Novipirellula caenicola: one gene and its partner. Each later gene encodes a partner of the first gene's protein in a complex. Links are inferred from orthologs where the notes say so. Each region holds a gene or a part of one and is shown in the gene's direction. Other genes may lie near its edges.

Region 1 (15,880 bases):
GGAGTGTTTGATCCAGCAGGTTGCCTACACCGAGCGTTCATGGCAGAACACCACGATGACGTGGAAGGCATCCAATTTGTGTCACAAGCCATTGTACTTTGAGGATGTTAACCTCGAACGCTACGGGCATACCCGTGGTCCACTGTGGCAACCGGTTGTTTCGTCCGCCCACTTCTTTGTCAATATCGCGGTGTTGCCTTACAAGATGGGAGTGCACGCTCCGAACGAATGCCAATACGCCCTGGGTTACTATCGCCCCGGCAACTGTGCTCCGTGGATCAAACCTCCGGTGCCGATCAGTTTACGAGGCGGTTTGACACAAGCCGCTGCGATGACCGGAGCGTTCTGGTTAATCCCGTAAGCGGGACTCCAACGCCCCGAAGCAACTGCCGATCCTTTGGCCTAGCCGGTCAGGGATCGTTCAAGACGGCAAGGGCCATTCGCCCGTTGCCGTCTACTTTGGGTAGCGGTACGGCGCGAACCGTCCGGTTGCGGCGTGAAAAAACGTTCGATCTAGACCGGGCGGCTCGCGCCGCACCGCTACAAAAGCCACCTGTTTAGTGCCAAAATCGATGGCATGGGGCGTTTTCCCCGGTTGGGTGGCGGCAAGACCGCGGCGATGGCCGAAACCGAATGGCGACGCATCTCCTGTAGCTGCCTTCGCCAGAAGGTGGTGTCTCGCATCTGCGTGGCAACCAACCACGCTTTGGCGAGCGTCGCCTATAAAACGCCAACACCGTAATTTGGTCGCCTGAAAATGCTCCACCGGGTTGGCCCAAAACGGCTAATTCAATCAGCACCCCCTCCCGCGATTCACGAAGTCAGCAACGCTTGTCATTCGTGAATGGGGGGAAGAAGCCGAGCCTGAGCGAACAATTTCGATCCCGTGTAGCTTGAGCTCGCGTATTTCAAGCCCAGGAATTTCAAGCCAGGGGACATTCGAGCCTGGGGGCAGCCGTCGCGGTTTGACACGATCCGCGACGCCAGCGTGTTTGCCGGTGACGAATTGCTAGACGTATTTTTCGAGCAATTTGGCGAGCTGCTCAGGGTTGTCGTCTTCCTGCAATTTAGCGATCTGGTCCTCTTTCAAGCCAATTTTGGCTAAATGGCTGGTCAGCCGCTTCCATACCTGGGCTCGCTTCTTGCCTTCGCTGAGGTACAGTTCGGTCACCGCCTCTTGGGCCTTTTGCAGCCCGATCGAATCGCGATTTTCATAGTAATTCTTGATAATCTTTTCTTGATGCCGAGTGCGTTCGGTCATTGTCACTCCGTAGTGAAGGGTGGCTGAAAATTTTGCGACCAGGAAACTTCCGTTTTCCGTCCCATTTTGACTGCAGGCCGTGCGGATTTGCCGCAGACACCGCTGCCACAGCAGGGGCAAATCGCGATTCTGAACTGTACCCAGTTATCGGTCATGGGCCAGTTATTCTATAGTAGCGGTGATCCGAGGTCGGGCTAGCGTCGTGTTTGCCCGATGATCCATTGCGGCTCCGCACGCGGTGAGGTGTGGGGAACGGCGATTGCCCGTCTAATTTTGTTTTTTATTGAAGAGACCTTCTAGCGATGACAGTTTGCCGTGGTGTGCGAGGTGCGACCAGCGTTGAGAAAGATGATCGTGATCAAATTCTCACCGCGACTCGTCAATTACTTGCGTTGATGATCCGTCAGAACGAGATCGAATCGGCGGACGTCGCGAGCGCTTTCTTCACGGTCACTTCGGATTTGACGGCCGAGTTTCCCGCCTTGGCCGCCCGCCAACTCGGGTGGCTCGAAGTGCCGCTGCTGTGTGGTTACGAAGTGTCGGTCGAAGGCTCGCTGCCACGCTGCATCCGAGTCATGCTGCACTGGAATACCGACAAACCGCAATCCGAAATCCACCACGTTTATCTGCACGAAGCCAAGCGGTTGCGCCCGGATCTCTCGAAATATCCGCCAGTGGATTTTGAGGAACTCGAGTGTTGGATTCAGGATCATCTGAGCGCCGAAGGCTAGGAGGGGACGTTGGCTTCATCACCACGGCTTCGTTGGAAACCGGATACCGCCCTTTCGACGATTCACGCAGCCTATTCGGTTGCAGTGGGGGCCACCTGTACCGACGAAAAGCTCGAGCAGGCGCTAGTGCCGTACGCCACCGCGATCAACGAGCGTTTGCTCTCTTCGTCGATTGATATGCGCGGCTTTTGGAACCGGTTGGTTCGCGAGTCGATCGGCTGTGATGAAACGCGGGCGGCCTGCGAAACCGCGCTGGTCGCCTCAGGGTGTAGTGAGTTGCAGGTCGATCAGACCACGCGTGGGATCGTTCGCCAATTGGATGAATGCCGAATCGTGGTCGGCAATCGCTTTCCTCGTTTGCTCGATCAGCTCGAACTACGCTCGCGGCCGCTGCGAGAACGCTGGGACACGGTCGGTCGCGGGTTGTTGAACCAGGTCGCCAAGCAGATTTGGGGGCAAAGTCCTCCGGGAAATTGGTGGCCCGCCAGCGTCGATGGCTTGTTCGTCCAGCCGGTTCGTGGGGGTGATGGCGGATTTGAACCTGGCAGCGACGAAGGCAAAAACGCCGCCGTTTGGATCGAGGCGATGTTGACCGATGCGTTGCCCAGTGTGCCGGAGGTGTTGCGGGTGGCGTGGTTGGTCACGCGAGTGGCCATCGAACAACATATCACGCAAAAATCGCTGACCTCCAAACCGGGCGACAGCACGTTTGGGCGTCCTGCATCGTTGACGTCGGCTTGGGCGTTCGGCTCGGTGCCGTTGGTGCTGCGGGCTGCAGCGGAGCTGGATCTCGTACCCAGCAACGCCCTGCCCATTTCGGCGGCAACCCGATTGTGGCGTCTCAGCGATGCCGCGATCGCAGGCGATGTCGTGACGCAGTGGTGGGAAAAACTGGATCGCAATCCGCAACCGTTGCCCGTCGCGCTAAAGTCGCTGTCGCAAGCGATTGAGGAAAACAAACTGATCTCGCCTCCGCCCGAGCCCTTTTAGGGCAACGCCGCGAAGCATTTTTCAGTAGCGTAACTCGTCAACCGTTTCGAGAGGCATCCGTCGAGCGACAGTCACGCACGACGTTCGCGACGCTAAATTAGCTCAAACGCGATAAGAAAAAATACTTCACAGCGATGCCTTTTTGGCCTTCCGTGTTCTGTTTTGACGGTCGCGCGAGGATCGCTGATCAATCGTCATTGACGCCCGCTGAAACTGTCATCGGCGTCTACCAATCGGATGCCGTTGACAGAACAATCAGATGCCGTTGACAGAAAACAGTGCGGTTTCGTAGAGCGGATGTCCTCGACTCGCGATTTCGCAGCAAGAGCTTGTTTCGGATATTCCGGCTACTTTTGCTATCTCTTTTGACACAGTGATATTACGATGTCTTAAAATGAGACGAATAAAGGTCCGGTTGTTGCTTTCCGATGGGAAGCCGCTGGACGGCTCGAACGGTATCGAGTGTTCATGACGCCAAGAAGCGACAGATGACAGCATATTTGATGGTGCGCAGCGGGCCTCAGAAAGGCCGGCAATTTAATCTCGACCCGGAACGGCCGATGCATATCGGACGAGGGAAGAGTTGTGAAATCATGCTGACGGACCCCGTCAGTTCGCGTTTCCATGCCGTCATCTATTTTGAGGACGGGAATTGGCATCTGCGCGACACCAGCAGTCGCAATGGAACTTTGGTCAACGACCAGAAAACCGACCATGCTCGGATGCTAAACCACCACACGGTCAAAATTGGTGCCACCGAACTCGAGTTGATCGAGCCCGCCGGGGAATCGACCGAAGAAACATCGCTGACGCAGACGATCGCCTGGGAATCGGTCAAGACCGAGCATCGCTGGAGCGGCGAAGACGAGGACCCAATCGCCAAGGTTGCCGCGACCGGCCACTTGATGGATCTGTACTCGCTGAGTCTCAGTTTGCTGCGTTGCGAAAGTCCCGACGAGGTGATCAGCACGCTGATTGAATTGCTTCGCGATCGAACCGATGCGGATGTGGTCGGATTGTCATTTGATTCGGGTGACGGACGCTTGAAACCGCGACGCGTTGAGCCCGCCGATGCTGCCGACTTGGTGACCATCGAAAAATCGTTGTTGAAACGGATCGTCAAAGAGGGAGAGGCGGTTTGGATCAATGACCCGGCAAAATCGGGCGCAAGCGAAATGGGATCGACGGGCAAGGATCAAATGTGGTCCGACATCATCTACGCCCCGATCGGCAGCGACGATACCAACGTCGGGGTGCTGCAGCTGTACCGTCGTGAACCGAAATTTAGTGAATCGCAATTTGAGTTGACGGTTGCCGCCGCCCGTTTGTTGTCGATCGGGTTGAGCCAAGCGTTCGAACGGGATTCGCTGCGGGCGGACCGTCGGCGGATCGCCGACCGAAACGCGGACTCGGACGAATTGGTCGGGTCCAGCGCGGTGATGCAAAAGTTAAAAGAGCGGATCGAACGCGTGGGCAACGCCAGCGGCAGTGTGCTGATTCGCGGAGAAAGCGGGGTTGGAAAGGAGTTGGTGGCCCGCGCGGTGCATCGGGCAAGCCGCCGATCCAGGCGTCCGATGTTGACCGTCAACTGTGCCGCGATTCCTCACGATTTGATCGAAAGCCAATTGTTTGGTCATCGCAAAGGATCGTTCACCGGCGCCGACAGCGACCATATTGGTTGGTTCCAGCAAGCTCATACCGGCACTTTGTTTTTGGACGAAGTGGGCGAGTTGACGCTCGAAGGCCAAGCGAAATTGTTGCGAATCCTCGAGGGACATCCGTTTTTGCCAGTCGGTGCGACCGAAGAGGTGTTGGTGGACGTGCGGGTGATCGCCGCGACCAATCGTGACTTGGCCGAATTTGTCCGCGAGAAACGTTTCCGAGAAGACCTGTTTTATCGACTCAGCGTGTTCGAACTGCTTGTGCCGCCGCTGCGTGATCGCGGTGACGATATCGAATTGTTGGTCGGTCACTTTTTGGAACATTTTCGCCGCCAACACGGTCGCCCCCTGTTGGCGATCAGCGACGAAGCACGGACGCGATTGCTGGAATACGCCTGGCCCGGCAACGTGCGTCAATTGCGAAACGTGATCGACAGCGCGGTGGTGATGGCCGATGATCCGGCCATCGAAGCCGACGATCTTGGGTTGCGAGACGCGGGATTGAGCCGGCTGGACACCCTCCGGTTGGACGAATGGGAGCGTCGGTTGATTCGCAAGGCGCTCGAGCGTACCGGCGGCAGCGTTCCTGAGGCGGCGGCCCTGCTCGGGATCAGCCGGGCAACCGCATACCGCAAGATCACCGAATACGAGATCGACCGCTAAGCCGCCGGGGGGCGGAAATCTCACCGCGATCGGCAGACGCGGGTGATTTTGGCCTGTTTTCCGCGTTTCTAGCCCAATTCGTCCCGCTTCCTCTTGTCAAAATTGGCTCCGGAAGCGACACTTTCGGGCTTCCTCGAATTCGATGTGTGAACGCCTGGTGTCAATGGTCGACACCAGTAGTGGAGTTGGACGGATTTTTCCGTCCCCCCGCGAATCGCACGCTGGCAGTAGTTCGCTTGCAGATTTTGTTGCTCAGCGACTTCCTCCTGCCGATGTCCCCAAACCGCGTCCTGGACGCAAAAAGGTAAAGCAGTATGGCCCGATACACAGGCCCCAAAGCAAGAATCAACCGTCGCCTCGGTGCCCTTCTTTATGAAACCGCCGGTGCCGCACGTGCATTGGACCGACGTAACACCCCGCCCGGGATGCACGTTCGTGGACGTCGCCCGAGTAACTACGGGATGGCGTTGATGGAGAAGCAAAAGATCAAGCACTATTATGGTTTGGGCGAGCGTCAGCTTCGTCGTTACTTTGATGCGGTTGGTCGTAAATCGGGTAACACCGGTGAATTGTTGCTGTTGATGTGCGAGCGTCGTTTGGACAACGTGGTTCGCCGCGTTGGTTTCACCAAGACTCGTCCTCAAGCACGCCAAGGCATCACCCACGGTCACTTCCGCGTCAACGGCGTGAAGGTCACCAAGCCAAGCTACCAGCTTCGCCCTGGCGATATCGTCGAAGTCCGTGGTCGTGAAAATTTGAAGAATCTTTATCGCGGCGTGATCGCCAACGCTTCGCCCGACGCACTGGATTGGGTCACCTTCGATAGCGAAAACTTGAAGGCAACCGTGTTGGGACTTCCCGGAGCGAGCGACATCAGTTTGCCCGTGGATGCGAACAGCGTCGTCGAATTCTTGTCACGATAAGCATTCGCGATCCTGCGTTTCCCTTTGCGTATCAAGCCCCCCAAAGTTCGGGTGAAACCACACTTTTTTGTGTCGAGCCCACTTTGGTTTGCCGCCGGCTTGGTACATGGTCATCCATCAGAACCGGCAATTTAGGTTGCCGGTTCTGTTTATAATGGCGTCTCCTTTGGCCTCGCAGCCGAAACGAATGGTTGCGGCAGGCTGGCTTTACGAATCGTCCTAATCGCTTTTTTGAGAGGCAATCTCCTCTGATGCATAGTCCTGTTGTTGTTCTCGGTGGTGGTCCTGGTGGTTACGCAGCCGCGTTTTTGGCTGCCGACGAAGGCCTTGATGTGACGATCGTCGAAGCCGAGCCTCGACTCGGTGGCACCTGTCTGCTGCGTGGCTGTATCCCTAGCAAGGCGCTTCTGCATGTTGCCAAGGTGATCAGCGAAGTGGACGAGCTGCGTGAAGATTGGGGCGTCGTGTATGACGAAAAACCCAAGATCGATGTCGACAAAGTGCGAGCTCGCAAAGAGAAAGTGATCTCGAATTTGACCGGCGGTTTGGGCCAATTGGCGAAACGCCGCAACGTGACCGTGATCCAAGCGCGGGGCACGTTCCTGAACTCGACCACACTGAAACTCGAAGGCGATGACGAATCAATCCCCGAGGGTGGCGAATTGACCTTCGACCACTGCATCGTCGCGACCGGCAGCGTGCCGACCATGCCGCCCGCGTTCGACATTGGCAGCGATCGTGTGATGGACAGCACCGGTGCTCTCGCGCTCGCCGATATCCCCGAAACCTTGTTGGTCGTCGGTGGCGGTTACATCGGGTTGGAAATGGGCAGCGTGTATGCTCATCTCGGCTCGAAAGTCACGGTGGTCGAGCTCGCCGAAGGCTTGTTGCCCGGAGCCGATCGGGACCTCGTCAAACCGCTCGCCAAACGCATCAACCAAATGTGCGATGGCCGCGTGCTGCTCAATACCAAAGTCGGCTCATTGGCCGAAGACGGCGACAAGATCCAAGTCACCTTTGAAGGTCCCGCCCACTTTGGTCATGAAAAATTCGATCGCGTGCTGATCAGCATCGGACGTCGTCCGGTGACTCGCGGGCTCGGATTGGAAAACACCAACGTGGTGGTCAATGACCGCGGCTTCATCGAATGTGACGCTCAGCAACGTACCGCCGACCCGCATATTTTCGCGATTGGTGACGTCGCAGGCGATCCAATGCTCGCTCACAAAGCGACCCACGAAGGCCGCGTGGCAGCCGAAGTCATCGCGGGCAAACCTGCCGCGTTTGACAAAGTTGCGATTCCCGCAGTGGTCTTTACCGACCCCGAAATTGCCTGGGCCGGTTTGACCGAAGGCGAAGCCAAGGCGGCCGGCCGCAAGGTCGATGTCGAAGTTTATCCATGGGCCGCGAGCGGCCGCGCTCAAGCTTTGAACATCACCGATGGGTTAACCAAATGGTTGGTCGATCCGGAGACCCAACGCGTGCTCGGTTGTGGCATCGTCGGCAGCGGTGCAGGCGAATTGATCGCCGAAGCCGTGTTGGCGATCGAGATGGGTTGCGAAGTGCATGACATCACCGAAAGCGTTCACCCGCACCCGACACTCAGCGAAACGTTGATGAACGCAGGCGAAGTCCACTTCGGTACGGCCACCGAAATCTACAAGCCGAAAAAGAAGCCTGCTGCCGCAGCTAGCTAAAGGTAGTCGTAGCGGACGCCAGACCTCGTAGCGGAAGTCGTCAACTGTTTGTTGATTTAGTTGTACGATGGACTTCCTAGTCCGTCGAATCCACCATTGACGGACTAGGAAGTCCATCCTACACCCCTTGCCGCAGGAACCTTCACTAAATCAACAAGCCGTCAAGACTTTCGTGGGGGCATTTCAAATGCCGCGGTTAGGACACCCGCGAGCAATGCGTTTATCGCTCGGGGCGATTGCTCCAATCGCCCATTCCCCAACTTGTGACCAAACGCTTCCAATCTTCGATCAACGCGCCCAATAAAAAGGTCGCGTTTTTTGCGTAGCGAGGGACGAGCCGTTTCGGGTCGCTGCACATCCGATAAGCCCATTCCATCCCGATCTTTTGCCAAGCCATCGGTGCTCGCTTGGCCGTTCCGGCGATAAAGTCAAACGACGCGCCGAGCTGGATGCTGACCGGGATCCCCAATCGTTTGTAGTTCTCGTGGATCCATTTCTCGCCTTTGGGTTGCCCAAATGCGACCAACAGGATTGCTGCACCTGATTTCTTGATGCGTTGATCCTGTTCATGTTGTTCGCGTTCGCTGAGTTGGCGAAACGGCGGCGATTCGACGCCCGAAATCTTCAGCCCGGGATACATTGTTTGTAGCTTGTTGGCGCACTGTGCCGCCACGCCCTCTTCACCACCAAGAAAGTAGATTCCCCAACCGTTATCGCTGCAGCGTTCGGCTAGGTGGTAGATCATTTCGCTGCCGGCGACCCGTTCGGGAATCGGTGCTTTGGACAATCGGCTCCGCAATACAATCGGTTGTCCGTCGGCAAGGATTAGGTCCGCGTCGTCGGTGATCGCGCCGACCGCGGGATCGCGATGATGCAGCATGCAGTAGTTTAGATTTGCGGTGATCACGTAACTGGGGACACGTCGCTGAACCAAGCACTCGATCCAATCCACCGCTTCGGCAAGCGTTAGATGATCAAAAGGCACATCCCAAACTTCACTACGAATTCGATCCGGCAGCGGCGGAGCCGGTTGTGGCACCGTCGCGGCAGCAGCGGAATCGCTTGGATTGCGAGGTTCGTTCATTGCAGGCACAGCCACAGGAATGCCAAAGGGAGCTACAGTGGAAGTGTAATTCATTGCTCGGTTGGTTTCCGCAATTGGATGAATCAGGAAAATTCAGAATCGTGAAGTCTTGTTTGACCCCGGGGCGTCACGTGACCCATCGCATGACTCTCAACGCTACGTCACAGCCGTTGGCCGTTTCGGCTCGATCGCGGCAACCCTGCCGGGAACTTTGCTGTCTTTTGCCGGATGGGCCGGTTGTAGCGAATCGGCGGGTTCGTCAAAGTAACGCCCATGAATGAGCGAAAAATGATCGTGATCTCGGTCGAAGGCTTGGCTGCATCCGCACTCGGTTGCTATGGGGCTTCGTGGAATGAAACGCCCGCGATCGACTTGCTCGCTAGCCGCGGTTGTCTATGGGATCGAGCGATCGCCGAGCACGACGATGGATTGAAGGTGTTGGCGGATTGGTTTCGGCCGCCCTCTTCGCACGATCCCGACCACTGGATCCCACGCTGGAACGAATTGGGAACCGTCGAACTGATCACCGACGATCCTCGAGTGTCACAGCAGTCGTTGGATGCTGATTTTGACCAATCTTGGCTGATTGACTTGGATCCGCCGGCTGCGGATCAGTTGCCGGCCGAAGAGCTCGAAGAAACACATCTCGCCCGCGTCTTTGCGAGCCTGTTTTCGCGAATCGAGGATCCCGACCCGGCGGCCGTATGGTGGTTGCACACGCAATCGTTGGTCCACTGCTGGGATGCGCCCCGATGGCTGGTGCCGCTGGATGCTGACGAGCTGTCGGCAGGCGAACCAAGCGAAGAATTGGATCTGTTGCCCGAGACCGATGCGGCACTGGATGAAGCCGATTGCGAGATGCCCCCGTGGGTCTTTCCCGATGTGATGACGCCGCAGGCCAAGTTGACCGAGCAATCGCATCCCGATCTTGCGGTGGCGTGGATGCGGACTTACGGTTGCCAAGTCCGGCTGTTGGATCGCATGTTGGCGTTGCTGTTCGAGTACGTCGGCGATTTGGATCCGATCGTGGTGTTGGCGGGAACCAGCGGTTTTAGTCTCGGGCAAAATGATGCGATCGGCTATCGCGCAGGGCCGCTGCGTAGTTGTCATCATCGGGTGCCGATGATCGTCAGCGATCTAGGTCCCGTGCGTGACAAGCGAGTGGTCAATGCAAATTCGTTGCCCGCGCTGTTGGCCAAGATCAAGACTGAGCCCGATCGACTGATCGATCCATCGACTTGGGCTAGCAGCGATTCCGAATTCCAACCACGTGTGACGACGTGTAGCGACAATGGCTCGGTCGCGGTGTCGACATCGCGATGGTACTACGTTCGCGACGCGGATCAGCAAGACCGGCTGTATCTAAAGCCCGACGACCTCGAGGACCAGAATGATGTCAGCCGGTTGCGGCCCGACATCATCGACTTGCTAAGCGAGTGACCTTCGTGCCGCTGCGGCGAACACGTGGCATCGGGCTCGCTTCTCTGCATCACGCACCAAAGGCTAGCCGCCAGCGCATGAAAAAACCTCGCTGATTCCGTTTGGAATCGGCGAGGTTTCAAGATCTTCGCTGTTTGGTCTAACACGATGGTTAGACCCGCTTCGACTAGATGTCGGTGTTAGCGTCAGCAGTTGGAGCTGGAGGTGCATCGCTGCTGCTCTCTGGAGCAGGAGCGGGAGCAGCTTCTGGAGCTGGAGCGGCTTCAGCAGCAGCGCCAGTGGTAACGCTGCCAGGAACGAGAGTTTCGCCTGGAGCAAGTTCGAAGCCTTCGCTGCTTTGAACAGCAGCAGGAGCATCGCCACCACAGCAAGGAGCTGCAGGTGCGGGTGCAGCAACTTCGCCACCACAGCAAGGAGCTTCGACAACCGGTGCTGCTTCGCAGCAAGTTGGCTCAGCTGCACATCCGCAGCCGCTCTTGCGGGCTTTCAGTTTGCCGAACAAGCCGCAATGCTTCTTGTGGCCACAGGTTGGCTCAGGGCAGCATGCAGGTGCTGGAGCTGGCTCGCAGCAAACTGGCGCCGGTGCTGGTTCGCAGCAAACAGGTGCAGGTGCTGGCTCGCAGCAAACGGGTTCAGCAGCACAGCAAGGAGCTGCGTGCTTGGCCTTCAAGCGTGCGAACAATCCACCGCCACAGCTTTTTTCAACAGCACAACCGCCGCACGACGGTTGAGCGCATCCACCGCCACACTGTTTGGCGTGCAGTCGGCTGAAAAGTCCACCGCCATGGTGTCCTGCTTCAGCGGTTTCGCTCATGACTACTGCTGCACCGATCAACAGTGCGAATGCGGCAATGCCGCTCACCACAGTCCGATTCATAAAGATCTCCCAAGTGTTCGGAGTTTGGTGCGATCCGAATTCGCACATCAAAATTTATTTAGGCCATAATCCCACGGCCCATCGCGTCGATCCAACCGCCGATAACATCATCGACTACCGAAAGATCTTCGAACCGTGTTCCAGGTCCCTATCGTTTCAAGATAGGGGGTATGGGCTGGGTTTACGGCTCGCGCAATTTCGCCGCTACAGTAACCTTGGGAAAAATCGTGTCAATCCACCCAATACGATCCATGCAAGGATTTTTTGCTTGAATTTGACGGCGGACGAATCACGGCATTTCGCGTGCCGCAAGCTTCGGAATGTGAAGCTGGGTAAGAATGTCACAAGGAATGTGCTCAAAATCAGCCAAATCTGAACCTTTTTAGTTCAGGTTGTGCCGATTTTTCCGGCCACAGCAGGCCGTTCGGGTGGTGTTTGCCCTCGACGTATTGCGGGGCAAATCAGTGAACAAATGGCAATGATAAATTTTGCCAGAATTCTTAGCGAGAAACCGCTTCGGCGGCAGGTTTGGCCGCTTGTGCGCCATTTTCGCTTGACGTTTCGGATCCCTCGCTGCCGGTCAGCAGCTTGGCCATTTCGTCGCCGTTTTCAAAGTCGATCACGATCGGTGGCTCGGTAGGATCGATCTCCATTGCGAGGCCCGAGATCCGCCAGCCTGCGGTTTCGCGTTGCACAGCCCAGACGACTTCGAAGTCATTTTGGGTGCCTTCGGGGCCTGGTTCGCTCCAGATGCTTTGGACCAGCATTGAATTAGGTTCATTCGGCACTTCACGCGCCTGGGTCACGTTAAAACGAGCGTCCGGCGAACCAATCGGTTGCACGGTGCGACCAATCCGTTTGAGTTCCGATTGGGCTCGTTGGGTCAGCAATTCGCCGGCGCCTGAATTCTCTCCGCCGCGACGAACTTGGTCCAAAAATTGACTCACCACGTCGGTTGCCGAGGTTTCGGCAGGCGATTTTGCCGTGGTGCTGGCGACATTGGCTTTGGGGGATGCTTGCTGGGCAACATCCTCGGAACCGCCACAACCGACGGTCGCGACGAGTAGGAAAGCAAAAAGGGTAGAGTTCAACAAAATCCGGGTCATAGCGAAGGCCATCAAAATGGAGGAAGATCAGGCATGGATTCTGGTAAATAAGAAACCAACCAGGGGAGCGTCAAGGCAGATCCGATACGCGCACTAGCAGCAGCGCCGGTAATTGCGGTTCAATCGCAACGGACCATCGTCGGGGGAACCTATTGAAAAACCAAGCTTCAGCGAAAGACCAAGATTGCGTGGGGGCGTGCGAATGTCCCATCGGGCACGCATTGCTTCCATCGCGAAGCGACTAAGTCATTGCGAAGCGGGCATGCCACTGCGAAGCGGTTTGTCGATTGCGAAGCGGGCAGTCGTATCCGCGTTCAGATTCGGCTACCGCCAAACATCCCTTTTCCGCACAATAGCCGTTTGGTCGCAACAGACGGCTCAATGAAAATCACTTGCCCACGAAATACGAAATATTGAAAGCCAACGAAGCTCATGCCCTCTAATGAAGACAATGTGATCGCGGTCGATGGACTCCGTGTCGATCTTCGCAATCGATCTCTTGCCGCGTTCTTAGCTTGGTTGCTGCCCGGTGCCGGACATTATTACCAAGGGCGCACCAGCAAAGCGGCGTTATTTTTTGTTTGCATTCTTTCTACCTGGGTTCTGGGGTTTGCACTCGGTGGGGGGCACGTGGTGTACGCATCATGGCAGCCTGGTGACAAACGTTGGCATTACTTTCTGCAAGCCGGGGTCGGGGTCGCCGCGTTTCCAGCGTTGGTGCAAGGGAACCGGATGCGAGTGATGACCGAAGATGGACGAACACTGAATAGTTACGAACCGCTGTGGGGCGGATTTATGGCGCCGCCACGTCGCCCGGTGATTGAAAACAATGCCGATGATGTCTCGGCTTGGTTTGCTCGCCACGGCGCGGGATACGAGATGGGGACGTGGTACACAGTGATCGCAGGACTGCTGAATATCTTGGTGATCTACGATGCGTTCGGAGGCCCGCTTTCGGTTCCGATTAGCGGACGAAAAAAAGAAGGCGACGATGACAAGGATGGCGACAAAGACAGCAGCGATGCCGAGATCCCTTCGCCCGCGTTGGGGTCCAAACCCTAGACGGAAATTCGTGCGGCCAACCTATCTCGTTCAATCTTGTGCCGGACCACGGATTATCGAGCTGGGTTCTTTCTCATTACTCTTTGCAGCGAATTGATTGACGATGCTTTCCATTTCACCCACCTACCTGCTGTACTTTGTGCCTTTGTTGATTTCGATCTCGTTGGTGTTTGGTGCGACACGGCATGAAGACAATTCATTGATCATCAAACATGCGTTAGGCACGGGGCGATGGATCTGTGGATTTATGGCTTTCATTTTCGTGGTCCTTTGCCTTTTGAATTGGATGATCTAGTGCGAGTTCTGACTTTGGGTGCCGGAACGGTGGGCCGCTGGATCGCCGACATTCTTTGTCGGCGTCGACACAGCGTGACGGTAGTCGACAACGATCCGGCAAACGTTCGCCGAATTAACAGCGAATTGGATGTGCGGGCGATCCAGGGGAACGCTTCGCAAAGCACGGTGTTGTTTCAAGCCGACGTCTGTAGCGCCGATATCGTGTTGGCCGTGACCGGCGATGACGAAGTCAATATTGTTGCCGCCAGCATGGCAAAGGCATTGGGGGCACGCCGCAGCATCGCACGGGTCTACGCACCCGCCTTTGGCGATCTCAGCACATTTGATTACCAGCGCCATTTCAATATCGATAGCATCCTGTCGCTCGAACAATTGACGGCATTCGAGTTGACGCGCGCGATTCGCAACCCAGATGCGATTCCACTGGAACACTTTGCTCGTGGACAATTGGAGGTCTACGAGATGCAAATCACCAACAATGCCAGCGCGGCGGGTACTCGGCTTCGCGAACTAAAGATCCCCGGCAACGTCCGTGTCGGCTCGATCGCGCGAGAAGGCCGAATGTGGATCGCCAGCGGCGAAGACGAACTGAAATCAGGCGACCGGGTCAGCTTGATTGGGATGCCCGATGCAGTCACCAAGGCACGAGGCACATTTGGCGCCGAAGCCGAAGAACGCAGGTCACGAAAACGAGTGATGATTGCCGGCGGCGGCGAAACCGGATTCCACTTGGCCGGATCACTCAGCCCACATGATTATCGCATCGTGCTTTTGGAACGCGACATCGATCGATGTGACCATCTCTCTAAAACGCTGCCCGACGTTACCGTGATCAATGCCAATGCAAATCGGCGGAGCATTTTGGAAGATGAAGGCGCGGGGACGGTCGATTACTTCGTTGCCTGTACCGGCAATGACGAAAGCAACATCATGGCGGGCGTCGAAGCCCGCGAACTTGGTGCGTCGCGAGTGATGTGTGTCGTCGGTCGACCTGATTACGCCAACGTCGTCGCCAAACTTGGTATCGACCGCGCGGTCAGCGAACGAGACGTTTTGGCTCGCCAAATCCTCGGTTTTTTAAACGAAGGCGCGATCATCTCGCAAAGCCGATTGCCCAGCGGCGAGATCGGCGTCTATGAACTCGAGGTCGTCGAAGGGACGCGGGTGACGTCGGCCACGCTTGCCGATTTGCCGTTGGCCGGACGCTGTTTGATCGCCGCGATCCAACGCGATGGTTTTGTGCGAGTTCCGCGAGCCGACGATCAATTGAAGCCTGGGGATATTGTCGTCGCGTTGGTCGACCAAGCCTCGGCCGAAGAGTCCCTCGGATTGTTCAACGCGCCCACGCGGGGAAAAGCAAATTCGCCTAGCTAAAAGAGTCACGCTTTAGCATGGCGCGTTTTCCGTTGCGAAACTCGTCAACGGCTTGTTGTTTTAGTCGTACGATGGACTTCCTAGTCCGTCGAATCCACCATTGACGGACTAGGAAGTCTATCCTACACCCCTTGTCGCAGGGATCTTCACTAACTCAACAAGCCGTCAATGGCTTTTTGATTTGCCTTTCGGCAAGGACTTCATGGGGCCGATCCTCTTGTCGACTGCGCCAACGCCAACATTGTTTGCGTTACGGCTTGGCGATGTAGCGGTATTGTCCCTGGTTCTGCTCGGCAATTCGCTTCATCCGGCTTTCCCCAGCACGACTGTGATACGCGATCGTATGCACGCGGCTGATCAAACCACCGGTGCCAAACAAATTGCGCTGCACATTCTTTTCCTGCAATAACTGTTCGGTCGACTGGGGAAACTCGCCGTCCGACAGCAAGAAGATTGCATCGGCTCGCAGTTTCAGTACGAAATCGAGCAGATCGTTTGGGTTCCGGCCACGGTCGGCGCGAATACCCATCGCCCATCGCTGCAGCGCCGTCTTGTTCTTTGGCGTTGCGTAGGCGCTTCGCGGCTCATCTTTTTTCGGATCGCTCAAACGCATGAAGTCGGGATCGGAATCGAAAAAGATTACATAAAACCGTTGGTCGGGACGCAACGCGTTGATGGATTTCAGCAGTTCGATCCGGGCGGAATTGAACGCGT
Region 2 (15,875 bases), on another replicon or contig:
CTTTGGTGTCGATGTGACCAGCCATGGTGGTGTCGTTCACTTGAAAGGACGCGCCGCTTCGCAGAGCCAACGTGATGCGATTATTCGTATCGCCGAGTCGACTCCAGGAGTCGCAGGCGTGCGTGACACGATCGAAGTCGCTCAAGCCGAGCTGCCTCATCTGCCAAAACCGCCAGCGTTGCAAGCTGCACCGGCACCGCAGATGCAAGCTCGTATGGCGGCCAACCAAGGCCCCGCCCCAGCCATGGCGGCTCCTTACCGCATGAGCCAGCAACCACAACCGGTCCAAGCGGCCCCGGTCGGTTATGGCGGCGTGCCAGGAGCTCCTGTGATGGGACAACCTGTGCCAATGGCTCCTTACACTGGCGGTGGAGCTCCGCGGTACGATGCACCTAACTTGCCCAACTATGCTTGGCCAGGTTACGCGTCTTACCCCAACTATGCTGCTTTGACTTACCCACAGCAGTACAGCCCATCGGCATGGCCTTACATCGGCCCGTTCTATCCGTACCCACAAGTACCGCTGGGATGGCGTAAGGTTAGCCTAGAATGGGACGATGGTTGGTGGTTCTTGGACTTCACCGATCGCTAAGATGGCAACGGGTCGACGATCCGCTAGCTAATCGCTCTGAGTAACAAAGCTCGTGTAACAGTTCGCTGTTCACGAGCTTTTTTTATTGATCAAGAGCTTTTTCTATTGATCGATTGCGAATCCGCGGCACCGCGATCGCGCTACCGCCGGATCGCGAAGAAATCACCCAGCGATCCCAGAAATCGGTGGCGATCCATCGCTCGCGGATCAACACGAAATTGTCGCAGCTGCGGCGGCTGAATTGCAGACATTTTTGACTGATAACCCCGCTTCACAGTGAGGCGATGACAACGTCGCCAAAACCGTGCGACGTGGACGAAATTGCGGGTTTTAGCGAGCCGGCAACGCATTTTGGTGACGAATCGGCCGGATTCTTTTCTGCCGTTTTTCGGAACTTTCGGAATTACCCGCAAGATCCTCCCAAGTTCACACGATATTAGAACTACGCAGATCGCTGGTTGCGATCAATCGTAAAAGAAACCCCGGAAGGTTGCTCGGATGAAGACTCCTAAAACAACATGTGTACGGCCCACCAACCGCGATGGGGAAAGCACAGCATGTGTTGCCAGAAAATCGCACGCCCCGCGAATCGCATTTTGCATGATTGCAATCATGGCGATTGGTTCCACCGGATGCTACGGAATCGGAGCCTCCAACATCAACCTGGGCTTTCTAGGCTACCCCCTTCCCGTTAGCCCTTACTTCCAACACAAGCAAGAAGAAAAGTTCTGGAAGAAAGAACGCTACGACCGTGTTCCAATCTTGGGCCCCACCACGTCCGGCGGTACCGCAGTGGCACTTGACCCACCGAGCGACGACGAAGTGATGCACGCCCTCGAATCGGCTCGTCCGGTCCAAGGTGGCATTCCGTTGATTTGGGAAACGCAACGCAACAACGTGCGAATCATCAAAGAAAAGATCGCCGATTACGTTGACCCACCACGCTTTTATCCGCTGATTGGCCCTGCCCAACTGCACCACGCACACTACAAGTGCTCGATCTACTTCGACGAAAAAACCATCATCGGTTACCCCGTCCCGCACACGCTGCATGACCGCGACGCAATCGAAGTGGTTTACATTGACCACAACCACTTCCACATGGTGGGTGACGTCGAACCGTACACGACACCGAACCTGTAAAACGCTCCGCAACCAGCATCGCAATCAACCGAACGAAAGGCTAGCTCCGCAACGAGCTAGCCTTTTTTCGTTTCCGCGGGTCGATTGCATCATGGCCCATTTACAAACCCGACGGTCTCGTGAGTGGCCCGGGTGGATGGAAGACCGCTTCATCGACCTGCCGCTCTAGAAAACAACTTGTGCGAAATCTTGTCCAAGAGCCGCTACGTTGAAACGTAGTTTCGATTCCAACCGCCATTGACTTGTACCACTTGGCCGCTGAAGAACGAGTTTTCGGGATCCGACACAAATGCGATCGCTCGGGCCACATCCTCGGGGGTACCCCAGCGTTTCATCAGCGATTGATTGCGGGCGCGGCCGTCCCAGTAGTCATTCGCTGCCTGGCCCCATGAAGTTTGGATCCAGCCTGGGGCGATGACGTTCACGCGTACTCGAGGTGCCAACGTCTGAGCCAAACTGAGGGCGAATGCGGTGATCGCCGCCTTGACGGTTCCAAACATTTGCCCTGCGTCTCCCTCCATCCCAAACGCCGATTGATCCCACCCGATAAACGCCATCGACGGTGGCAACGCAAACGTCTCGCTGGTCATTCGCGGTGCGATTTGGCGAGCCAGATGGATCGTGCCGATCACATCGACCTGGATCAACTGCTGTAGCTTTGCCGTGAAATCAAGCTCGGCGAACTCGCCCGTCAACACATCCGCTCCGGCATTGTTGATCCACGTATGAATCGATCCGAGTTCACGATAACACTGCTCGGCAAACGATTCCGCGGCGGCCAGATCAGCCAAATCGGCTGCCAGCAGGAGGGGCTCGGTTCCATGTTGGCGGCACGCTTCGGCCGTCTGCTGAGCCCCTGCGACATTATGTCGATAGTGAATTACGATCCGCTTGACGCCGCGTCGAGCCAGAGCGATTGCGATCGATTGCCCAATACCGCTCGAGGCCCCCGTAACGACGGCATGCGTTCCGCGAAATTGCAACTCCACCACGTGATCCTTTTTGCTTGATTCATCCCTCGCCGGTGCTGCGTCGCCCGGCACCGTTTGCCCCATTCGCATCGCGATTGGTTGATCGGTTTCCCGCAGCGTAATGCAAACCTTTGACGGCTCGAAGAGGCAGGCTAGGGTACCGAAAAGAATCTTCTCATATTGCTGGATTCTCGCTTCCTGCAGAGTCGATCACTCCAATGGCGAATCCACGATGGACGCCTGCTTCGCGTGACCAAAATGCGTTAGAATGGAGAACGGCGAGACATACCCCATCTGGGGCATTCCCGTTCTTGTTTTTCCTAGGCATGATTGCTGCTCATCATTTGTCCACTCGCGGGGTCCCCCTTGGTTCGCTGCATGGTAAGACAATCCGCCAATAATTGCTCGCCCTTGCCGTATTTACCCTAATCCGGCTAATCTGCACGCTCAGACGAATCATAATAGACTCGCACAAAAAAACGGCCGCACAAAATTGAGTGGTGCGATTACGGGACAGCCCAGTAATAGAAAGAAGAAATTGAATATGACTGACTCAAAAACTGTCGCCCAGAACGAAGTCGATCAGCATCTTGGCGAATTGGCTCCCCCCGCAGCCGAATTGGATTTGGATGCCGCGGAAACACAAGAGTGGTTGTCGTCACTCGACTATGTGCTGAAGAGCAAAGGCCCGGATCGTGTTCGTTTCCTGATCGAACAGCTTCGCGATCGCGCTGCCGAAGAGGGGATCCAATCGGCCCAAGACACCAACACCCCCTACGTCAACACGATCCCCACCAAAGACCAACCAGCCTACCCCGGCAATCGCGAAATCGAACGCCGCATCAAATCGATCGTTCGCTGGAACGCGATGGCAATGGTCGTGCGAGCGAACAAACGTCCCGGCGGCGTCGGCGGACACATCAGCACGTTTGCATCGAGTGCGACGCTTTACGAAGTTGCCTTCAACCACTTCTTCAAGGGACGCGGCGAAGACGGTTACTCGGGCGATACGATTTACTTCCAAGGGCACGCTTCGCCGGGGATGTACAGCCGAGCGTTTGTCGAAGGCCGCTTGAGCGAAGAGAACCTCGAGAACTTTCGTCGTGAACTTGCCCCTGGCGGTGGACTGTCGAGCTACCCGCATCCATGGTTGATGCCTGATTTCTGGGAATACCCCACCGTTTCGATGGGCCTCGGTCCAATCATGGCGATCTATCAAGCTCGCTTTAACGAATACCTCCGCGACCGCGGGATCAAAGACACGTCGGGACAAAAAGTCTGGGCGTTCCTTGGTGACGGCGAATGTGACGAACCGGAAACGCTTGGCGCGATCGGACTCGCTGCCCGCGAGAAACTTGACAATCTGATCTTCGTCATCAACTGCAACTTGCAACGACTCGACGGTCCGGTTCGCGGTAACAGCAAGGTGATCCAAGAGCTTGAATCGATTTTCCGCGGTGCCGGATGGAACGTGATCAAAGTCGTCTGGGGTGACGACTGGGATCAACTGCTTGCCAAAGACACCACTGGTCTATTGGCCAAACGGATGAACGAAGTCGTCGACGGCCAGTACCAAAAGTACACCGGGATGCCGGGCAGCTACATTCGCGAACACTTCTTTGGCAAGTACCCCGAACTGCTGAAGTTGGTCGAAAACTACTCGGACGAACGACTCGAAAAAATGCGTCGCGGTGGCCACGACCCTGAAAAGGTATACGCGGCCTACAAGATGGCGACGGAACTGAAAAACGGCAAACCGACCGTCGTTTTGGCCAAGACCGTCAAAGGCTATGGACTTGGCGAAGCGGGCGAAGGCCGCAACGTCGCGCACAACCAAAAGAAAATGAACGAAGAGGAACTGCTCGAGTTCCGCACGCGGTTTGGCATCCCGATCAGCGACGAAGAGGTTGGCAAGGCACCGTTCTATACGCCGCCGGCCAATAGCCAAGAAATCAAGTACATGAAAGAACGCCGCGCCGCTCTTGGTGGCCCGGTACCTAGCCGCCCCACGACACATCCGACGATGGAAGTGCCGACGGTTGCGGACTACAAAAAATTGATCAGCCGGCTCGAAGACAAGAGCTGCAGCACGACGTTCTCGGTTGTGCAAACGTTGATCGCGTTGTGCCGTGACAAGAAGGTCGGTAAATACATGGTCCCGATCGTGCCTGATGAATCACGCACCTTTGGGATGGAAGGGATGTTCCGCGAGTTCAGCATCTACGCTCACGCCGGACAGCTGTACGAGCCGGTTGATTCGTCGCTGATCACCTACTACAAGGAATCGCAAGACGGCCAAATCCTCGAAGAAGGGATCACCGAAGCGGGATCGATGAGCAGCTTCAACGCGGCCGGAACCGCGTACAGCTCGCACGGCGTCAACATGATTCCGTTCTTTATCTACTACAGCATGTTTGGCTTCCAACGCATTGGCGACCTGATTTGGGCCGCGGCGGACATGCGAGCCAAGGGCTTTTTGATCGGCGGTACCGCTGGCCGAACCACGCTCAACGGCGAAGGACTTCAGCACCAAGACGGACACAGTTTGCTCAACGCGATCGCGTTCCCGACCGTGCGTGCTTACGATCCTGCGTTCGCGTACGAAGTCGTCGTGATCATCTTGGAAGGCCTCAAACGGATGTACCAAGATGGCGAAGAGTGCATGTATTACTTGATGAGCGAAAACGAGGAATACTTGCATCCTGCGATGCCCGAAGGTTGCGAAGAAGGCATCGTCAAAGGGATGTACAAGTTCCGCAGCCGCGACGTCGAAGGTGCCAAGGCACGCGTTCAATTGTTCGGCAGTGGAGCCATCCTCAATTGCGTCTTGAAAGCCCAAGAGATGCTTGCCGAGAAATACAACATCGCGAGCGACGCTTGGAGCGTGACCAGCTACACGCAATTGCGTCGCGAAGCCGCCGACTGCAGCCGCTGGAACATGTTGCACCCGACCGAAACGCCCCGCAAGAGCTACCTCGAAGAACAGCTCGAAGGCGTCGAAGGCCCGTTCATTTCGGCAAGCGATTACGTCCGAGCTCTTGGTGAACAACTGCAACCTTGGATCCCAGGCGACTACTTTGTACTGGGTACCGATGGCATGGGACGCAGCGAAACTCGCGAAGCCTTGCGACGACATTTCGAAGTCGATGCGGAATGCGTTACCTACGCAACGCTCACCCGGTTGGCCAAAACAGGCCTATTCACCGCCGCGGAACTGGCCGATGCGATCAAAGATCTTGGCATCGACCCTGACAAACCCAATCCGTACTTTGCCTAGTTCGAGGCCAATGTCCGAGACGCCTGTGTTGAAGGCGTCTCCTTGCCTGAGACAACGTACGTTACAAACATCCCACTGAAATCTGCTTACCAGAAACTCTTTTATGGCAACTGAAGTAAAGCTTCCCGAATTGGGCGACGGCATCGAATCTGGTGACGTTCTGGAAATTTTTGTGTCGGTCGGCGACGTGATTAGCAAAGGCCAAGACATCGTCGAAATGGAAACCGACAAAGCGACCGTGCCGGTCCCGGCATCGGTCGGTGGAAAGGTCACCAAGATCCTTGTCAGCGAAGGCGACTCGGTAGCCATCGGTGGCGTGATCCTGGAAGTCGAAGCGGAAGCGGCCGCTCCGGCTGCAGACCCTAAACCCGAAGCCCCCGCTGAACCCAAGGCCGAGTCCAAGCCAGAAGCCAAGCCCGAAGCTCCAGCGGCTCCCGCAGCTGCGGCGCCATCGCCGGCTCCGGCAGCACCAGCACCGGCCACTCCCGCTCCGGCACCTCCGGCTGCCGCCGCACCGCCACCGCCTCAAGCGGCTCCCGCACCGGCGCAACCCGCTGCAGCTCCCGTCGCGACCACGACCGCACCGGGTCAAGTGATCCCGGCTGGGCCTGCGATTCGCCGCTTTGCCCGCGAAGTCGGCGTCGATTTATCGTCCGTTCAAGGCACCGGTGAATCAGGCCGAATCACTCGCGACGACGTCTTGGCGGTCGTGCGAACGGCAAACCAGGCGGCACGAAACAGCGGCGCCGCAGCCACTACGACCTCGCCCACCGCCGCCAGTGCGCCAAGCCAAGCGGCAGCCCGCGTGTCGTCGGCACCCGGCACCGCCAGCAGCGATGAATTCGGCAGCGTGCATGTCGAACGCATGAGCAAGATTCGCAAAACGATCTCAAAACAGATGCACGCCAGTTGGTCGACCGTTCCTCGCGTGACCAATTTTGATGACGCCGACATCACCGACCTCGAACGGCTTCGCCAATCGAGCAAAGATGATTACGCGGCGCAAGGGCTGAAGTTGACCACGATGCCGTTCTTGATCAAAGCGGTTGCCACGGCACTGCGACATCACCCCAGCATCAATGCGGTGATCGACGAGCAAAACGAACAAGTCATCTACAAAGACTACGTCAATGTCGGCATCGCCGTGGATACCGATCGCGGCTTGGTCGTACCGGTGATGCAGAACACCGATCAACGCGGCATCCCTGAAATCGCTCGCGGATTGGCCGAAATGGCGGGCAAGGTCCGCGGTGGCCAGTTCGCTGTCAGCGATTTGAAGGGCGGCACGTTTACAATCAGCAACCTCGGAGCGATCGGCGGCCAATACTCGACGCCCATCGTCAACGTACCCGAAGTAGCCATTTTGTTGGTTGGCCGTAGCCGCAAACTGCCCGTCGTGATGCCTGACGACAGCATCCAACCTCGTTTGATGATGCCGCTAAGCCTGTCCTACGACCACCGCTTGGTCGATGGCGGAACCGCGGCACGCTTCCTAAACGATGTGATCGGCTACCTCGAAGCACCAAGCCGACTGCTGTTGGCGCTGTAGTCAAACCTGCGAGACTTCATTCGCAATACAAGAAACCGTCGCCTCTCGTTCTGTGCGAAAGGCGACTTGATCGCATCTTTTAGAAACCCTCCGGTGACGCGTGGGCCGTTCCGCCAGAGCGTTACTAGGATGGGAGTTGGTCGCCGTCAGCTTCGGAGGTAGTGGACGAGGCAACGAGTCCAGCGACTTCGTGGCGCGACGGGACTCGTTGCCTCGTCCACTACAGAGAAAACCCTTCAGCCGCGTGATCCTCCCATGTTTGCATTAGCAATGCAGTGGGGCGTGTCGAGCCGGACAAGAACAACGAAAAAGGGCCACACTCGGTGAGTGCGGCCCTTTTTTTCGTTTGCTATTTTGGCCGGACATGGATTCGCCGGCCATGGATCCGCCGGCAACCGGATCGCTCAGCCACCTAGCCGACTACTCATTTGCGACGTTGACAAAGACCTTTAAGGCGTCTTTGTCTTCGACCAACAACCGCATCATCTCTTTGTAGTTGTCCAGACCATCGACGGGATGCGTCAAGATTTTCTCGAGCACGCCGGGGTACATCATCTCGCCCAATGCGAGGTCGCGAATCCCCATTTCAAAGTGATTGCGGTTTGCATTCACACTGCCGAGCAGCAGTTTGTTGCCGAGCACGAATTGCAAGTTGATGCTATCCGAGGGAACTTCGGTGACCTTGTCGCCTCCGGTGATTCCGGTCCAAACGACAACGCCGTTGTGCCCCAAGTGCTGCATCGACTCGAACGCCAATTGGCTGCTACCGGTTGCATCGACGATCAAATCCGGCTTGCCAGTAATTTTGACAAGCTCGGCCATCGACGTTTCTCGAGTGCTGATGTAATTCGCTTCGAGTCCCGTGACGATCTCGGCTTTTAAGTTCGGCGCCTCACCCCGAGCGAGCGTGTAGACCTCCAGACCGCGAAGCTTCAAGATCAACGTGGTCAGCAAACCGATCTGCCCGGCCCCCAGTACGTAGGCGACGCTGGGACGCCACACCTTCATGCGGTGCTGGGCTTCATAGGCTTGGTGCACTGCCTTTGCAGCACAGCTCATCGGCTCCTGCAAGACGTGCAAGTGTTTCAGCCCCTCGGGGACGCGAACAATATACTCTTCTTCGTCAACGAAATATTCGGTCAAAAAACCGTGCCGCAGATTGATGCCGCGCTCGTAGTACTCTTCCTCGCTGGTCATATCGTTGGTGCCGATCATGTCATAGATCGACCCACCAGGACGGCGAACGGTTGCCGTGACATAGTCACCCGGTTTGACGCGGCGAACGTTGTCTCCCACCGCTTCGACGATGCCAAAGCACTCGTGTCCGATGACCAGATGCTTGTCTCCGGTCGGCGCATTTCCGTACAAAGCGTCATTGATTTCACGATCGGTGGCGTCCACTCCGACCTTCAACACTTTGACCAAGACCCCGTTGCCGTTGGGAACTTGGTCCAGGGTTGGCTTGGCAATTTCTTCGAGATGGACGCTATTAGGGGTGCCTGGCGTAACGGCGACGGCCTTCATAATTGACTCGATCAGCGGTTAGGGGGGTGGAGGGTATGCGACGGTTCAAAGCATGAGTATGTTGTTACTCGACAAACCACAAGAGCGGCAAATGATAACAATTCATCCGCATGCTGCTCAGGGGGACTCTGTGCTCCGGCGGCGAGACTCTACTCAAATCATGCGGTCGCCTTGGCGGCATCTATTGCCCACTCTAGGGGCCTCAAACCGGCGTTGATGTGCCCATGATCGCCATTGAACGCATTTTTGACAACAGCGGTTGTCAAAAATAGGTTTGCTCCCAATAATGACTGTGTTGCGTTGGTATTTTTGCTGATCGCACGCTTTTCGTTACGTTTTTTCGTTACGTCCAACCAAGTTGTCCATGACGTCGTCTTCAGTCCCATCTGCTGCCATTGATGAACTCCGGTCGGTTGATCGCGAATTATTGATGGCAATGCGTAGCGGGGACGCGTTTGGCATTGGGGATTTGACGGAACAGCTCGGAGTGACGGCGACTGCAATTCGCCAGCGGATTGAGCGGTTGCTTGAATCAGGGCTGATTGAACGCGAGAAGATTGTTGCCGGACGTGGCCGACCGACATTCCAGTATCGATTGACAGTGCGAGGACATCGACGTGCCGGGGCGAACCCCGCCGAGTTGGCCGAGGCAATGTGGCAAGAGATATTGGCGATCCCGGATCCCAAAATTCGCCAACAGTTACTTAGTTCGGTGGCAAACCGGTTAGGACGTCAGTTTGCGACTCAGGTCGATCGCGAAGTCGATCAGGACCAATCGTTTGAGTCACGGATGATCAAATTGTCGGAAATGTTGACCGATCGTCACATCACGACAGAGATTTCCCATGCGGGAGACTTGCCCGTGCTTGATATCTGCGCGTGCCCGTACCCATCGCTCACGGACACATCGGACGAACGTGCGATGTGTCGACTCGAAGAAGAAATGATATCCGAGGCGCTTGGTCGCCCGGTCCACCTCAGCAGTTGTCGACTCGATGGAGACCACTGTTGCCAATTTGCTGCGACGGGTGAGCCGTCGGACTCAGCAAATTAAACGACATGGTGCTCTCGATACAACTTACAACGATTCCCTTCCTTTTGAATTTTTGCAATCAAGCATGACACACGTACTGCAGATCAAGAACCTTCACGTTTCGGTTGGCGACAAGCCAATCCTTCGCGGCGTCAACTTGACGCTCAACCATGGTGAGACGCACGCCTTGATGGGTCCCAATGGTAGCGGCAAAAGCACGCTTGGCTTGGCGATCATGGGTCATCCGGGCTACGAAGTCACCGACGGATCGATCACGCTTGATGGCGAAGATGTGTTGGCCATGTCGCCCGATGAACGTGCTCGCGCGGGAATCTTCATGGCGTTCCAACGACCGATGGCGGTCCCCGGTGTGAAGATGGCGGACTTCCTTCGCCATGCAACCACCAACGTTCGTCGCCCCGACCGAAAGGAAGGCGAGGAATTGATCCCGATGCGTGAGTTCCGTAAGGAATTGAAGGAAAAGATGGCACATTTGCGAATGGACGAAGAATTCGCACGCCGCTATGTCAACGACGGCTTTTCCGGTGGCGAAATGAAACGCGCCGAGATCCTGCAACTTGCCATGCTGCAGCCCAAGTTTGCGGTTCTCGATGAAACCGACAGCGGTTTGGATGCCGACGCAGTGCGTTTGGCGAGCGAATCGATTGCGGAAATCGGACACCAGAAAATGGGTCTGCTGATCATCACGCACCACGACAAACTGCTCGAACACAATCCACCTCAATACACCCACGTCATGTTGGGTGGCCGATTGGTGGAAACCGGTGGCTCGGAGTTGGCCGAAGAACTACATCGCCACGGTTACGACCGCATCCGCAAAGCGTACCCCGAAGCGGAAGCGGCCAACCAAGAGATGCTGGCCGAAGAAGCCGCGGTGTAACCGCGACCTTTGCAAGGCTAGTGAGAAACGGAAGGCTCGTGAGCAATCACGGGTTCGCAAGAATCGGCAAGCGTCGCCATCGCTTCACTTGGCTTGCTTTTGAAGCTTGCTTGCGAGGCGACCGAGGATGAGAGGCTAGCTGAACTTTGGCTGGGCAACCTTGCCTAAACGCAGGCGTTGCCTAAACGGGCCTACCCCAAAGGGTCCTGCCTGACGGCGGGCTAGGGTCCGAGAAACGAATAAAACTGCACTTTGAAATTTGAATACGTTAGGAAATACGATGTCCACTGATGTGACCGAAAAGTCTGACATTGGCGAAATTAACAAGTACAACTTCCGCACGGAAACCACCGGCGTCTTTCGTGCTGAAAAAGGCTTGAATAAGGATGTCGTGAATCAAATTTCCGACATCAAAAACGAACCCGACTGGATGCGAGAATTCCGGCTCAAGTCGCTGGAAATCTTTGAATCCCGACCGATGCCAAAATGGGGCGGGGCAATTGATATCGATTTTCAAGATATCTATTACTACCTCAAACCGACCGATCATCAGGGCAAGACCTGGGACGACGTCCCCCAAGAAATCAAGGACACGTTTGACAAGTTGGGCATTCCCGAGGCTGAGAAGAAATTCTTGGCGGGGGTAAAGGCTCAATTTGAAAGCGAAGTGGTTTATGGATCGCTCGAAGAAGACCTCGCCAAACAAGGCGTGATCTTTACCGATACCGACACCGCGGTTCGCGAGCATCCTGATTTGCTGCGTGAACACTTTGGCAAAATCATTCCGCCGGAAGACAACAAATTCGCAGCGCTCAACAGCGCCGTGTGGTCCGGCGGATCGTTCATCTACATTCCCAAGGGAGTTCACATTGACTTCCCACTGCAGGCGTATTTCCGCATCAACGCCGAAAGCATGGGGCAGTTTGAACGAACGCTGATCATCGTCGATGAAGGGGCCAGCGTGCATTATGTCGAAGGCTGTACCGCACCGATGTACAGCACCGAAAGCCTGCACAGTGCAGTCGTCGAAGTGGTCGTCAAACGCAACGCACGTTGCCGCTACACGACGATCCAAAACTGGGCGAACAACATTTACAACCTAGTCACCAAGCGTGCGTACGCTTACGGCGACGCGACGATGGAATGGGTCGACGGCAACCTCGGCAGCAAGTTGACGATGAAGTACCCCGCGGTCCACATGATGGAACCGGGTGCTCGCGGTGAAATCTTGTCGATCGCATTCTCGAGTGCCGGCCAGCACCAAGACGCCGGTGCCAAGCTGGTCCATTGTGCTCCGAACACGACCGGTCAAATCATTAGCAAGAGCATCAGCAAGAACGGCGGCCGCAGCAGTTACCGTGGCTTGGTCCGCGTCGAGCCCGGTGCTCATAACAGCAAAAACAATGTTGTCTGTGACGCATTGATCTTGGACCCTGAAAGCCGCAGTGACACTTACCCCTATATCGAGATTGCCGAACAAGACGTTCAGATTGGTCACGAGGCGAGTGTGTCGCGCATCGGCGAAGAACAAATGTTCTATCTGCTCAGCCGCGGGCTTACCGAACAAGAAGCGAGCACGATGATCGTCAACGGTTTCATCGAGCCTCTCGTCAAAGAGTTGCCAATGGAATACGCGATCGAAATGAATCGCTTGATTCAGCTGCAAATGGAAGGCAGCGTCGGCTAAGCCGCCTACCCGCCTTTCCTTTAGTCGTAGCCAAATCACGTCACCTGATCGGGCGATTGCACCCGCCCGATCGTTCGCGCCGGCGACCTTGGCTACCATGCCTCTCATTCCTCCACGTGGCACGCGTGTCTGCTTGCCGCTTCAAGCTAACTAAATTCAGATGACGCAAACGACAACTTTAACGTTCGATCAAGCCGGTTTCGATTCATTTTTGGCGGCCCAAAGCGAACCCGATTGGCTGACCCAACTTCGCCGTGATGCTTGGCAGCACTTCGAAAAAATGGGCTGGCCCGATCGACGTCACGAAGAGTGGATCCGCACCGATATCCGCGCCTTCCAATTGGGCAAGTTCGGAATTCCAGCGACCGAATCACGCGACGCTCCGACCAAGGCACAGCTTCGCAAAGGCGTCGAGCTTGGCGGTTCGATTGAAACCGTCGATAGCTACGTTGTTGGCGAAACGCTTGATGAAGAGCTGGCCGCCAAGGGAGTTGTGTTCGGCAGCTTGTCGCGAATGTGTGCCGAGCATCCTGAATTGGTTCGGCCTCATTTATTCACCGCATTTGATCCCGACTACGACAAATTCGCGGCACTGCATGCGGCGTTTTGGGCGGGCGGTCAATTCTTGTACGTCCCACGTGGTGTCGTACTCGACAAACCGCTACACATCGGTTCGATGATGACCGATGGCGGCACCGATACGACCCATACGTTGATCGTGTTGGATGAAGGCGCCGAAGCAACCGTGCTGCACGAATCCAATGGCGTCGGCGAACAGAGCAAAGGTCTGCATGTTGGTGCGGTCGAAGTGGTGCAAAAGGCCAACTCGCATCTTCGCTATGTCAACTTGCAAGAATGGGGCTACGGCACCTACCAATTTGCTCATCAAAAAGCATTGGTCGGCAAAGACTCGACCCTGCAATGGACGATCGCGGCGATGGGTTCATTGCTATCCAAAGTCAACCAATCGGTTGATTTGGTCGGCCCTGGGGCCGACAGCCAAGTCAACGGCGTGATGTTCACCGAAGGTCGCCAACACCTCGCTTACCACACGCTGCAGCATCACCGGGCTCCGAGCTGCCACAGTGACTTTTTGTACAAGTCGGCTCAACAAGACAAGAGCCGCACCGTTTGGCGTGGCATGATCAAAGTCGATCCGATCGCCCAGAAAACCGATGGCTATCAACGCAACGACAACCTTGTGTTGTCCGAATCATCGCGAGCCGACTCGATCCCTGGATTGGAGATCGAAGCGGACGACGTGCGTTGCACGCACGGCAGCACGACGGCGAAGGTGGACGAAGAGCAGATTTTCTACGCCCGCTGCCGTGGCTTCACTCGCAAAGAAGCCACTCGAATGATCGTCAGCGGCTTCTTTCAACAGATTTTCGATCGCATCACGATCGAAAGTGTTCGCGACGCGCTTGGTGCGGCGATCGCCCGCCAAGTTCGCGAGTACGAATAGTCTACAAAAGCCCAGCTATTTGGTACAATCGACAAGACTCGCGACAACGTGAGTCTTTGTTTCCGTTCACTGATCACTTATTCCACCCCCCGTCCGATAGGTAGCGATCACCATGGCACTTGCTGAAGACAAAGTCCGTGAAGCGCTCAAGCAGGTCATCGATCCTGAGCTTTATGTCAACATTGTCGATCTCGGATTGGTTTATGAAATCCGGATCAACGAGGAACAGGAAGACGGTCGTCACAACGTGGAAATCGACATGACGATGACCAGCCCAATGTGTCCCGCTGGTCCTCAATTGGTTGCCGGAACCAAGGGGGCTGCCGAAGGACTTGACGAAGTCAACACGGCCGAAGTCAAAGTGGTCATGGACCCGCCGTGGTCTCCCGATAAGATGACGGACGAAGCCCGCGACCATTTGGGCATTTTTTAGTCGCCGATTGACGGCATGACGACGGCGGTCTTCGGACCACCGAGTAAGCGGTGCAGGCAACCGAGCCCAACATTCACTGTGGTCGGTTTCGAAACCGTTTTTCTAGGCATCTCCATCCATTGCAATCGACCAACCCGGTTGCATATTGAATGATAGACAGCTCATCGACCGGCTCGTTTTGTGAACGACACGTCGAAAGCTTACCCACCATTTATCAGGCTCACAGCAAGCCATATTAGCGGATCGAATTCATGCGTATCTTTGTCGGCGAGTACGTCTGTGGTGGCGGCCATTCAGAGAAAGAACTGAACACGATCCCCGATTCGCTGCGAGACGAAGGTGCGGCAATGTTGCGGGCCATCGTGAGCGATTTGTCGGAATTTGCCACGGTCACGGTGCCATTGGATCCGCGGCTGAACATCGAGGTTGATGCAGCGGAAATCGTTCCAGTGCATGCCAATGATTCCATCTACGGACAATGGGTTGCAGCGGCGAAGAACTGTGACGCCGCGTTGATCGTGGCCCCCGAAAGCAACGGCATCCTGGCCAAATCGGTGGCCATGCTGCGAGCCGGCGGAGTGGATGTGATCGCAGGCAGCGGCGATTTTCTTCGTGTGGCAAGCGACAAGATGCAAACGGCCAAATGTTTGCATTCCGCAGGCGTTGCCCACCCGCTGTTTGTCACGCTCGCGGATGATCGCTACGAGCAAGAGATCCAGAACTTCAAACGCTTTGTGATGAAGCCACGCGACGGATGTGGCACCCAGGAAATCCGGACCTTCGACTCCTATGCCGAAGCCAAATCGCTGTTGACCGACGATCTGATCCTGCAGCCTTGGATGCCGGGGCTGGCGATCTCGATTGCTTTGATTGCCTCGGGCACCAATTTGACGTTGTTGCCGGCAGTGCGACAAGAACTCCAGGATCAATCTTGCGAATATGCCGGAGGGCAAGGCCCGTTGGATGATGAAGCCCAACGTCGCGCCGCCGTGTTGGCGTCGCGAGCGATCGCGGCGATGCCGCCGACCGCTCGCGGGTTTGTTGGAATCGACATGCTGCTGGGCGATTGTTCAAGCGAAGACTACGTGATCGAAATCAACCCCCGGCTGACGACGTCGTACGTTGGACTTCGTCAAATGATCCATGGCAATTTGGCCGCTCGGCTGTTTGACCTGGAAACCGGACCGGTCTCGTGTAATGCCGCAGTCGACTCGGTGCGATGGACTCCCTCGGGAACCGTTTGGATCAACGATACAGTGATGCAGTCGACGTGATAGTCGGAATCGATATCGGTGGCGCC

What was found.
Region 2: the proteins of lpdA (region 1) and ABEA92_RS20255 are in contact, whole or in part, in a crystal structure (PDB 1EBD), measured with the Geobacillus stearothermophilus proteins. The link is inferred for Novipirellula caenicola from one-to-one orthologs. Residues at the interface, in WP_049624544.1 of Geobacillus stearothermophilus: Pro340, Ser341, Asp344, Tyr345, Arg403, Asp406, Val408, Glu431, Ala432, Gly433, Asp438; in WP_033016211.1 of Geobacillus stearothermophilus: Ile130, Ala131, Met132, Pro133, Arg136, Arg140, Glu141, Asn155, Arg157.

The regions. Positions count from the first base shown.
Region 1 is NZ_BAABRO010000019.1:58,852-74,731, reverse strand. Bases 5,841-8,703 are described here. They hold lpdA (dihydrolipoyl dehydrogenase), read left to right. Parts: upstream 5,841-6,480; coding sequence 6,481-7,926; downstream 7,927-8,703. Other genes in these bases: ABEA92_RS25990 (WecB/TagA/CpsF family glycosyltransferase), read right to left, coding at 8,147-8,703; rpsD (30S ribosomal protein S4), read left to right, coding at 5,841-6,229. Outside these bases: ABEA92_RS26030 (hypothetical protein), read left to right, coding at 1-361; ABEA92_RS26025 (hypothetical protein), read left to right, coding at 578-742; ABEA92_RS26020 (hypothetical protein), read right to left, coding at 1,010-1,261; aroH (chorismate mutase), read left to right, coding at 1,564-1,992; ABEA92_RS26010 (hypothetical protein), read left to right, coding at 2,002-2,982; ABEA92_RS26005 (sigma 54-interacting transcriptional regulator), read left to right, coding at 3,411-5,306; more of rpsD, read left to right, coding at 5,621-5,840; more of ABEA92_RS25990, read right to left, coding at 8,704-9,010; ABEA92_RS25985 (alkaline phosphatase family protein), read left to right, coding at 9,284-10,450; ABEA92_RS25980 (hypothetical protein), read right to left, coding at 10,514-10,855; ABEA92_RS25975 (hypothetical protein), read left to right, coding at 10,838-11,221; ABEA92_RS25970 (hypothetical protein), read right to left, coding at 11,828-12,418; ABEA92_RS25965 (DUF6677 family protein), read left to right, coding at 12,866-13,495; ABEA92_RS25960 (hypothetical protein), read left to right, coding at 13,599-13,790; Trk system potassium transporter TrkA, read left to right, coding at 13,790-15,166; ABEA92_RS25950 (hypothetical protein), read right to left, coding at 15,417-15,880. UniProt on the Escherichia coli protein: Lipoamide dehydrogenase is a component of the glycine cleavage system as well as of the alpha-ketoacid dehydrogenase complexes.
Region 2 is NZ_BAABRO010000011.1:223,571-239,445, reverse strand. Bases 5,452-8,309 are described here. They hold ABEA92_RS20255 (2-oxo acid dehydrogenase subunit E2), read left to right. Parts: upstream 5,452-6,086; coding sequence 6,087-7,532; downstream 7,533-8,309. Other genes in these bases: ABEA92_RS20250 (glucose 1-dehydrogenase), read right to left, coding at 7,953-8,309; aceE (pyruvate dehydrogenase (acetyl-transferring), homodimeric type), read left to right, coding at 5,452-5,983. Outside these bases: ABEA92_RS20275 (BON domain-containing protein), read left to right, coding at 1-592; ABEA92_RS20270 (hypothetical protein), read left to right, coding at 1,193-1,735; ABEA92_RS20265 (SDR family NAD(P)-dependent oxidoreductase), read right to left, coding at 1,939-2,796; more of aceE, read left to right, coding at 3,251-5,451; more of ABEA92_RS20250, read right to left, coding at 8,310-9,068; ABEA92_RS20245 (helix-turn-helix transcriptional regulator), read left to right, coding at 9,421-10,110; Fe-S cluster assembly ATPase SufC, read left to right, coding at 10,175-10,990; Fe-S cluster assembly protein SufB, read left to right, coding at 11,271-12,677; Fe-S cluster assembly protein SufD, read left to right, coding at 12,838-14,142; ABEA92_RS20225 (metal-sulfur cluster assembly factor), read left to right, coding at 14,255-14,575; ABEA92_RS20220 (ATP-grasp domain-containing protein), read left to right, coding at 14,827-15,849; ABEA92_RS20215 (hydantoinase/oxoprolinase family protein), read left to right, coding at 15,795-15,875.